DNA from 2 places in the Streptomyces sp. NPDC002276 genome. Region 1 is predicted to be linked to the other one. Evidence: riboswitches for the same ligand, from Rfam matches in the RefSeq annotation. Region 1 holds a riboswitch; the other holds the start of a gene.

Region 1 (4,404 bases):
CGCCAGGTCGAGGCCGAGGATCGTGTCGCCGGGCTGGGCCAGCGCGAACAGGGCGGCCTGGTTCGCGGAGGCGCCCGAGTGCGGCTGGACGTTGGCGTACTCGGCGCCGAACAGTTCCTTGACCCGGTCGATCGCGATCTGCTCGGCGACGTCGACGTACTCGCAACCGCCGTAGTAACGACGGCCCGGGTATCCCTCGGCGTACTTGTTGGTGAGGACCGAGCCCTGCGCCTCCATGACCGCGACCGGAGCGAAGTTCTCCGAGGCGATCATCTCCAGCGTGGACTGCTGCCGGCGCAGCTCGGCGTCGACCGCGGCGGCGATGTCCGGGTCGAGCTCGTGCAACGGGGTGTTCAGGACGGACATGTTTCTACGACTCCTCAGCCGGCGGCGGTGGTGAAGGCGGTGTACTCGTCCGCGGAGAGCAGCTCGCCGGGCTCGTCCGTGATCCGTACCTTGAAGAGCCAACCGCCGTCGAAGGGCTCGGAGTTGACCAGCGCGGGCTCCTCCACGACGGCCGTGTTGATCTCCACGACCTCACCGGTGACCGGTGCGTACAGGTCTGACACCGACTTGGTCGACTCCAGCTCGCCGCAGGACTCGCCCGCCGTCACCGTCGTACCGACCTCGGGCAGCTGGGCGTAGACGACATCGCCGAGCGCGTTGGCCGCGAACTCGGTGATACCGACCGTCGAGACACCGTCGACGGCGGCCGTCAGCCACTCGTGTTCCTTGCTGTACCGCAGATTCTCGGGGTGGTTGCTCATGGCGTGAATTCTCCTGTACGCGGTGGAGTGCTGGTGAAGGGGGGAGACGCGGAGGGCGTGGTTGAGCAGCGGTGATCCGCCCGGTCACGGACCCGACGCTACGACGACTGTCACTTCTGGCGCTTGTAGAACGGCAGCGCCACGACCTCGTACGGCTCGTGACTGCCCCGGATGTCCACACCGACACCGGTCGTACCCGGCGCCGAGTGCGCCGCGTCGACGTAGGCCATCGCGATGGGCCTGCCCAGCGTGGGGGAGGGGGCGCCGGAGGTGATCTCGCCGATCACCTGGCCGTCGGCGACCACGGAGTATCCGGCGCGCGGGACCCGGCGGCCCTCGGCGACCAGGCCGACCAGGACGCGCGGCGGCTGCGCGGCGGCGCGTTCGGCGGCGGCCTCCAGGGCCGTACGTCCGACGAAGTCGCCGTCCTTCTCGAACTTCACGACCCGGCCGAGTCCGGCGTCGAAGGGGGTGAGGGAGGTCGACAACTCGTGGCCGTAGAGCGGCATCCCGGCCTCCAGGCGGAGGGTGTCGCGGCAGGACAGGCCGCACGGGATCAGCCCGGTCGGCGCCCCAGCCTCGGTCAGTGCCAGCCACAGCTTCTCCGCGTCGCCGGGGGAGACGAACAGCTCGAAGCCGTCCTCGCCGGTGTAGCCGGTGCGGGCGATCAGCGCGGGGACGCCCGCGACCGTGCCGGGGAGACCGGCGTAGTACTTGAGGCCGTCGAGGTCGGCGTCCGTGAGCGAGGCGAGGATGCCGGGGGACTCGGGGCCCTGGACGGCGAGCAGCGCGTAAGCGTCACGGTCGTCGCGGACGACCGCGTCGAAGCCCTCGGCGCGCTCGACCAACGAGTCCAGGACAATCTGGGCGTTGGACGCGTTGGCCACAACCATGTATTCGGTGTCGGCCAGCCGGTAGACGATGAGGTCGTCGAGGATGCCGCCGTCGGCACGGCAGATCATGGTGTAGCGGGCGCGGCCGACGCCCACGGAGGCGATGTCGCCGACGAGCGCGTAGTTGAGGAGTCGGGCCGCCTCCGGTCCGGTGACCGTGATCTCGCCCATGTGGGAGAGGTCGAAGAGGCCGGCCTTCGTGCGGACGGCGAGGTGCTCGTCGCGCTCGGAACCGTAGCGCAGCGGCATGTCCCAGCCGGCGAAGTCGGTCATCGTCGCACCGAGCGAGCGGTGCAGCGCGTCGAGCGCGATACGACGGGGGGCGGCGGTACTGCTCATCGGTCGGTCTCCCAAGGCATGACGGCGAGGTCGTTCCTCCCCATCTGTCATCGGAACCTGAGAGGTTCGCCATGACCGCGCGGGACACGCACGGGCCATGGGTTGCACCTTGGGTGGGACCACCGGGACGGGCGGTCCGCTTTTCAGATGTGCCTCGCCCGCGCGGTAACTGGGCCTGAGAGATTCAAGGGAGGGACTTGCTCCTTCGGCGCCCCAGCAACAGATGCCTGGGGACTCTCCCGCGCGGATTCAAGCGGCCGGTATGCAGTTAGGCGCGCACATCATCGCACAGGCTTTGTAACAGGCCTGTGGCCGGAAGCGAACGGAACCGCGAGACACCGTGCATTACCTTCTCTTTACGTTCGTTGGGGAGAACCTTTCCTGACCCCGCAGGGAGGACGATCACGGTGACAAGGACCACGGTGTACGCCACGACCTCGGCCGTAGCAGTGCCCGAGCAGCCCGCGGCCCCGGCCGGAGAGGCATGCCCGGCCCGCCCGGCACCGGTCGTCCGCGACCTGCGCGAGCGCGCGGGCCGCAGCCCGCACGGACTCCGCTTCGGCCCCCGTGACCTCGTCGTGGTCACCGGCCTGCCCGGCAGCGGCAAGTCCACGCTGATGCGGCGCGCGGTGCCGGGCGACGGCGCCCGCGTCGACAGCCAGGACGCCCGGGACCGCTGGGACACCCGGATGTCCCGCATATCGGATCTGCTCCCGTACGCGGTCTACCGCCCCCTGGTCCGCCTCGCCCACTACACGGGACTGCACCGCACCCTGCGCTCCACGTCCGGAGCGGTCGTGCACGACTGCGGCACCCAGACCTGGGTGCGCGGCTGGCTGGCCCGCGCCGCCCGCCGCCGCGGCGGCACCCTGCACCTGGTGTTCCTCGACGTCAGCCCGGACACCGCGCTGGACGGCCAGCGCGAGCGCGGCCGGGGTGTCTCGCGGTACGCGTTCCTGCGCCACCGCCGGGCCGCCGCCCGCCTGTTGCGCGCCGTGGAGCGCGGCGACCTGCCGCACGGCGTGGGCTCGGCGGTGCTGCTGGACCGGGACGCGGCGGACGTGCTGCGCCGGATCGACTTCGCGGGCTGAGCCGCTAGCCTTTTCCGTCACAGCACGTTTACAGCAGGCGGTTTCACCAGCAGGCGGTAGGTAGATGGACTTCCCGGCGGACTTCCCCGGTCAGGCGTACCCCCACCCGCATCCGCACGGCGGATGGCCCGGCAACGAGCTGGAGGAGGTGCTCTCGGTCTCCCTCGGCCTGCCCTCGGCCGGCGGCCGGATCATCGAGGTGCTGGCCCGCAGCTTCGTCTGGGTCCCGCTGCCCAGCGGCGGCGGCCCGCACAGCGGACCCCTGGACCTGCCCACCCTGGACATCGAAGGCCAGGCCTTCGTCCCGGTCTTCAGCTCCGAGGAGCAGTTCCGCCAGGTCGTCGGCTCGCATCTGTCGTTCACGATCGCGCCCGCGGTGGAGTTCGCCCGCGGGCTGCCCCCGCAGGTGGGCATCGCGGTGAACCCGGACGGCGTGGTCGGCATCCCCCTCCCGCCCCCCGCCGTGGCCGAGCTGTGCCGCATCGGCCGCACCGCCCTCGACGGCCCGACCAGCGGCGGCCGGGTCCGCCTCTTCGAGCCCGACTGGCAGGACGACCCGGTCGACTTCCTGGCCGCGGCCTCCGCCGAGTTCGCGGGCACCGGAGTGGTCGGCACGGCCCGCCGCTGCCTGGCCGCGATCGAGACCGCCGACCCGGTGATGTTCGTGGGCGTCGAACTGACCAACTGGGAGGGCGACTTGAGGGCGGTCCCGATGGACGCCCTGTCCCGGGCCCTCACCAGGACCGAGGTCAAGTGGCCGGTAAACCTGGTCCTCCTGGATGTGACCCAGGACCCGGTGGCGGACTGGATGCGGCAAACAGTGCGCCCCTTCTATACACAGGGTCACTAGAAACTCCGCGTCCAGCCGCACACGACCCGCACTCGCCAACGGACACTGAGCCCCGACCCATTGGGCGCTTAAGCTGGACCCCAACGCAGGCCAACCACCAGAAGGGGCGGTACACGTGAGCGCCAGCGGCACCGCGACCGGCCAGGTCGAGCACATGCTGCGCCAGGTGACGCCCGGGCGCTACGACGCCTACGAGGCGCTCCTGCGCGCCCTCGCGACCCCCCACTCCGGCCAGATCTGGATGCTCCTGTGGCACGGCCAGTCCGGCTCCCCGGACGCCCAGTACGGAAACATGCACGTCGAGGGCTACGGCTACGCCCCCTGCGTCACCTCCGCCCAGGAGCTGTCGGCGAGCGGCTGGAACCGTTCGTACGAGGTGGTCGACGGCCTGGACGTGGCCCGCACCCTCTATCCGGACCACTTCGGCCTCTGGCTCAACCCGCACGCCCCCGGCGGCGGCCTCG
Region 2 (4,404 bases), on a different contig from region 1:
CCTGCGGGAGTGCGACTTCCGCGATCTGGAGCGCATGACGCTGATGAGCGACGGCGCCACGGTCTACGAGTGCACCTCGCCGGACGAGGTCCACGCCCTGCTCCAGGGCGGTCAGGGCGTCTTCGGGATCGCCGTGGGCGTGGTGTGGCGGGACGTGGAGAGCGCCCTGTCGCAGCTGCACGGGGAGCGCGTCGACACCGGCGAGACACTCGTCGGGTCCAATCCCGCCGATGAGCTGGCCAGGCGGCGCAACCGGGCCGTCTGAGGGCCCGGCGGGAGCCGTAGCGGGGCATTGTCAGTGGCGTAGGGCAGCATCGGAGATGTGAGAACCGCGCCCACGATCCTGCATCTCGACATGGATGCCTTCTTCGCCTCGGCGGAGCAGGCGTCCAAGCCGAGCCTGCGCGGGAAGGCCGTCGTCGTGGGCGGGCTCGGACCACGCGGTGTGGTGGCCACCGCGTCGTACGAGGCGCGGGTCTTCGGGGTGAACTCGGCGATGCCCATGGCCCAGGCGCGCAGACTCGCTCCGAACGCCGCGTATCTCGTGCCGCGCTTCGGCTTCTACCGGTCGATCAGCGAGCAGGTGATGGCGCTGCTGCGGGCGCTGTCGCCGCTGGTGGAGCCGCTGAGCCTGGACGAGGCGTTCGTGGACCTGGAGGCCGGGGAGACGGCCTGGGACGCCGAGTCGGCGCGGCGGGCCGGGGAGCGGCTCCGAGCCGACATACGGGCCGTCACCGGGCTCACCGGCTCGGTCGGCCTCGCCGCCTCCAAGATGCTCGCGAAGATCGCCTCCGAGCGGGCCAAGCCCGACGGGCTGGTGCTGATCGAGCCCGGCACCGAGCGGGCGCTGCTGGGGCCGCTGTCGGTGCGCACGCTGCCGGGGGTCGGACCGGCGACGGGCGACCATCTGCGGCGGGCCGGGATCACCACGGTCGACGAGATCGCCGAGGCGGGCGAGGACGAGCTCGTACGGCTGGTCGGCAAGGCGCACGGGCACGGGCTGTACGCCATGGCGCTCGCGCACGACGAGCGGCCCGTGGTGGCCGAGCGGGAGACCAAGTCGGTGTCGGTCGAGGACACCTACGACGTGGACATCCACGACCGCATCCGAGTGGGTCTGGAGGTACAGCGCCTCGCCGACCGGTGTGTGCGGCGGCTGCGGGGCGCCGGGCTGTCGGGGCGGACGATCGTGCTCAAGGTGCGGCGGTACGACTTCTCGACGCTGACGCGGTCCGAGACCTTGCGTGGGCCCACCGACGATCCCGGGGTGGTGCGGGAGGCCGCGGCGCGCTTGTTGGACTCCGTGGACACCACGGGTGGGGTGCGGCTGCTCGGGGTGGGAGTCTCCGGGCTCGCCGACTACACGCAGGAGGACCTGTTCGCGCAGGCGGCGGGGGAGCAGGTCGACCTTCTTGAGGAGGAGCACACGGAGGAGGAAGTCGGCGGGGAGCAGGCGCCGCCCGTGGAGCGGCGCTGGCCCGCGGGTCACGACGTGCACCACTCCGGGTTCGGACACGGGTGGGTGCAGGGCAGCGGGCTGGGGCGGGTCACCGTGCGGTTCGAAACACCGGAGGATGCCGGGCCCGGACGGGTACGGACGTTCAGGACCGACGATCCCGAACTGGAGCCGGCGGAGCCACTGCCGTTGGTGACGCGGGACGCGAGTGAACTGACCGCAGCATCAGGGCAGTTGGTGGTGCCACCCCCGGAGCATCGAAGACCCGCCGCCCCTCCCGCCGCGTCGGCTCAAATGTCGTCCGAGCCCGCCAGTTTGCCGAAGTCGCGGTCCGGGAGGGAGGGCGGTGGGGCCACGTCGAGGCCGTAGTGGTGGTAGAGCTGGAGTTCCTGGTCGGGGGAGAGATGGCGGCCCACGCCGAAGTCGGGGGCGTCCTTGATCAGGGAGCGGTCGAAGGGGATGTGCAGGGTGCCCTCGATCAGTTCGCTGGGCTCCAGGGGGACGAAGGCGTCCCTGGAGAACAGGCCGGTGCGTATGGCCGCCCACTCCGGTACACCGGTCGCGTCGTCGAGGTAGACCTCGTCGATCGTGCCGATCTTGGCACCGCTGCGGTCGAACGCCTTGCGGCCGATCAGGTTGCGCGGATCGATATCGGTCTGCACGGGCCCTCCTCCTGGTCGCAACTCATCCGTAAACTCTACAAAAGAGCACATTCGGTCCGGTGGCCACTCGAAAGCTCGGCTTCACCGCTCGCTGGTAGGCTGGCGAGCGGCTGCTGACCCCGTGCGGGAGAGTCCTCCAGACTTCATCGGAGGCGCCGAAGGAGCAAATCCTCCCCGGAATCTCTCAGGCTCACGTACCGCACGGACGAGGTCACTCTGGAAAGCAGGGCGGGTGTCGGCGACGGCTCTCGCTCTCACCGACGGTGAAAGCCGGTGACCTTCGGGTGGCCGGTGAAGCTCTCAGGTTGAGATGACAGAGGGGGAGGCCGTCCGGGCACCCCGCTGTCGTGGTGCCCCCGAAGGTCGTGTCCGACCAGGAGGCCTCCCAGATGACCGTCCCTCGTACCTCGCTCTCCGAGCTCGAACAAGGCATTCCGTTCGAGCAGCGCCACATCGGTCCCGACCAGGAAGCGCGGGCCAAGATGCTCGCGCAGGTCGGCTACGGCTCGCTCGACGAGCTCACGGCCGCCGCGGTCCCCGATGTGATCAAGAACGCCGACTCCCTCGACCTGCCGGGCGCCCGCACCGAGGCCGAGGTGCTGGCCGAACTGCGTACCCTCGCGGACCGCAACGAGGTCATCGGTTCGATGATCGGCCTCGGGTACTACGGGACCTTCACCCCGCCCGTGATCCTGCGCAACGTCATGGAGAACCCGGCCTGGTACACGGCCTACACGCCGTACCAGCCGGAGATCTCCCAGGGGCGGCTCGAAGCCCTCCTCAACTTCCAGACCATGGTCGCCGACCTCACCGGACTGCCGACCTCCGGCGCCTCCCTCCTCGACGAGGGCACCGCCGCCGCCGAGGCCGTGGCCCTGTCGCGGCGCATGGGCAGGAACAAGAAGGGTCTGTTCCTGGTCGACGCGGACGCGCTGCCGCAGACCATCGCCGTGATCGAGACCCGCGCCGAGCCGGCCGGTGTCGAGGTCGTCGTCGCCGACCTCAGCGAGGGCATCCCGGCCGGGATCGCCGAGCGTGAGATCAACGGCGTGCTGGTCCAGTACCCGGGCGCCTCCGGTGCCGTACGCGACATCAAGCCGCTGATCGAGCAGGCGCACGCGCTCGGCGCGCTCGTCACCGTCGCCGCCGACCTCCTCGCGCTCACGCTGCTCAAGTCGCCGGGCGAGCTGGGGGCGGACATCGCGGTCGGTACGACGCAGCGCTTCGGGGTGCCGATGGGCTTCGGCGGGCCGCACGCCGGATACATGGCCGTGCACGAGAAGTTCGCGCGCAGCCTGCCCGGACGGCTCGTGGGCGTCTCTGTCGACGCCGACGGACACAAGGCCTACCGCCTCGCCCTCCAGACCCGCGAGCAGCACATCCGCCGCGAGAAGGCCACCAGCAACATCTGCACCGCGCAGGTCCTGCTCGCCGTCATGGCCGGGATGTACGCCGTCTACCACGGGCCCGAGGGGCTCAAGGGCATCGCGCGGCGGACGCACCGGTACGCCACGATCCTCGCCGCCGGGCTCACCGCCGGCGGTGTCGAGGTCGTGCACGGCGGCTACTTCGACACGCTGACCGCGCGCGTCCCCGGCCGGGCCGCCGAGGTCGTAGCCGCCGCCCGCGAGGACGGCGTCAACCTGTACCTCGTGGACGCGGACCAGGTGTCCATCGCCTGCGACGAGACCACCACGCGCGCCCAACTGGCCGCCGTATGGACCGCGTTCGGGGTCGACGGCGACATCGAGGCGCTGGACGCGACCGCCGAGGACACGCTGCCCGAGGCGCTGTTGCGGAACGACGCGTATCTGACGCACCCCGTGTTCCGGGACCACCGTTCCGAGACCGCGATGCTGCGCTACCTGCGCAAGCTGGCCGACCGGGACTACGCGCTCGACCGGGGCATGATCCCGCTGGGTTCCTGCACGATGAAGCTCAACGCGACCACCGAGATGGAGGCGGTCACCTGGCCCGAGTTCGGGCAGCTGCACCCCTTCGCGCCCGCCGAGCAGGCGCAGGGATACCTCACGCTCATCCGGGAGTTGGAGGAGCGGCTCGCCGAGGTCACCGGGTATGACAAGGTGTCGCTCCAGCCCAACGCCGGTTCGCAGGGCGAGTTGGCCGGGCTGCTGGCGGTGCGTGGGTACCACCGGGCCAACGGGGACGAGCAGCGGACCGTGTGTCTGATCCCGTCGTCCGCGCACGGCACGAACGCGGCCAGCGCCGTGATGGCCGGGATGAAGGTCGTCGTCGTGAAGACCGCCGAAGATGGCGAGATCGACG

Evidence for each region. Region 1 has a riboswitch for glycine ahead of gcvT (glycine cleavage system aminomethyltransferase GcvT). Riboswitches for the same ligand answer to the same signal wherever they lie in the genome.
Region 2: linked by a shared signal. The riboswitch ahead of gcvP (aminomethyl-transferring glycine dehydrogenase) and the one ahead of gcvT (glycine cleavage system aminomethyltransferase GcvT) in region 1 are both predicted to bind glycine.

The regions. Positions count from the first base shown of each region.
Region 1 is NZ_JBSFCQ010000007.1:331,049-335,452, reverse strand. It holds gene glyA (serine hydroxymethyltransferase) at 1-366, opposite strand, end outside; gene gcvH (glycine cleavage system protein GcvH) at 381-767, opposite strand; gene gcvT (glycine cleavage system aminomethyltransferase GcvT) at 878-1,999, opposite strand; glycine riboswitch at 2,034-2,152, opposite strand; glycine riboswitch at 2,153-2,251, opposite strand; gene ACWIHT_RS20615 (AAA family ATPase) at 2,401-3,090, shown strand; gene ACWIHT_RS20610 (enhanced serine sensitivity protein SseB) at 3,155-3,940, shown strand; gene ACWIHT_RS20605 (enhanced serine sensitivity protein SseB C-terminal domain-containing protein) at 4,056-4,404, shown strand, end outside.
Region 2 is NZ_JBSFCQ010000013.1:301,326-305,729, reverse strand. It holds gene ACWIHT_RS30835 (MerR family transcriptional regulator) at 1-265, shown strand, start outside; gene ACWIHT_RS30830 (DNA polymerase IV) at 323-1,825, shown strand; gene ACWIHT_RS30825 (PRC-barrel domain-containing protein) at 1,747-2,118, opposite strand; glycine riboswitch at 2,233-2,328, shown strand; gene gcvP (aminomethyl-transferring glycine dehydrogenase) at 2,508-4,404, shown strand, end outside.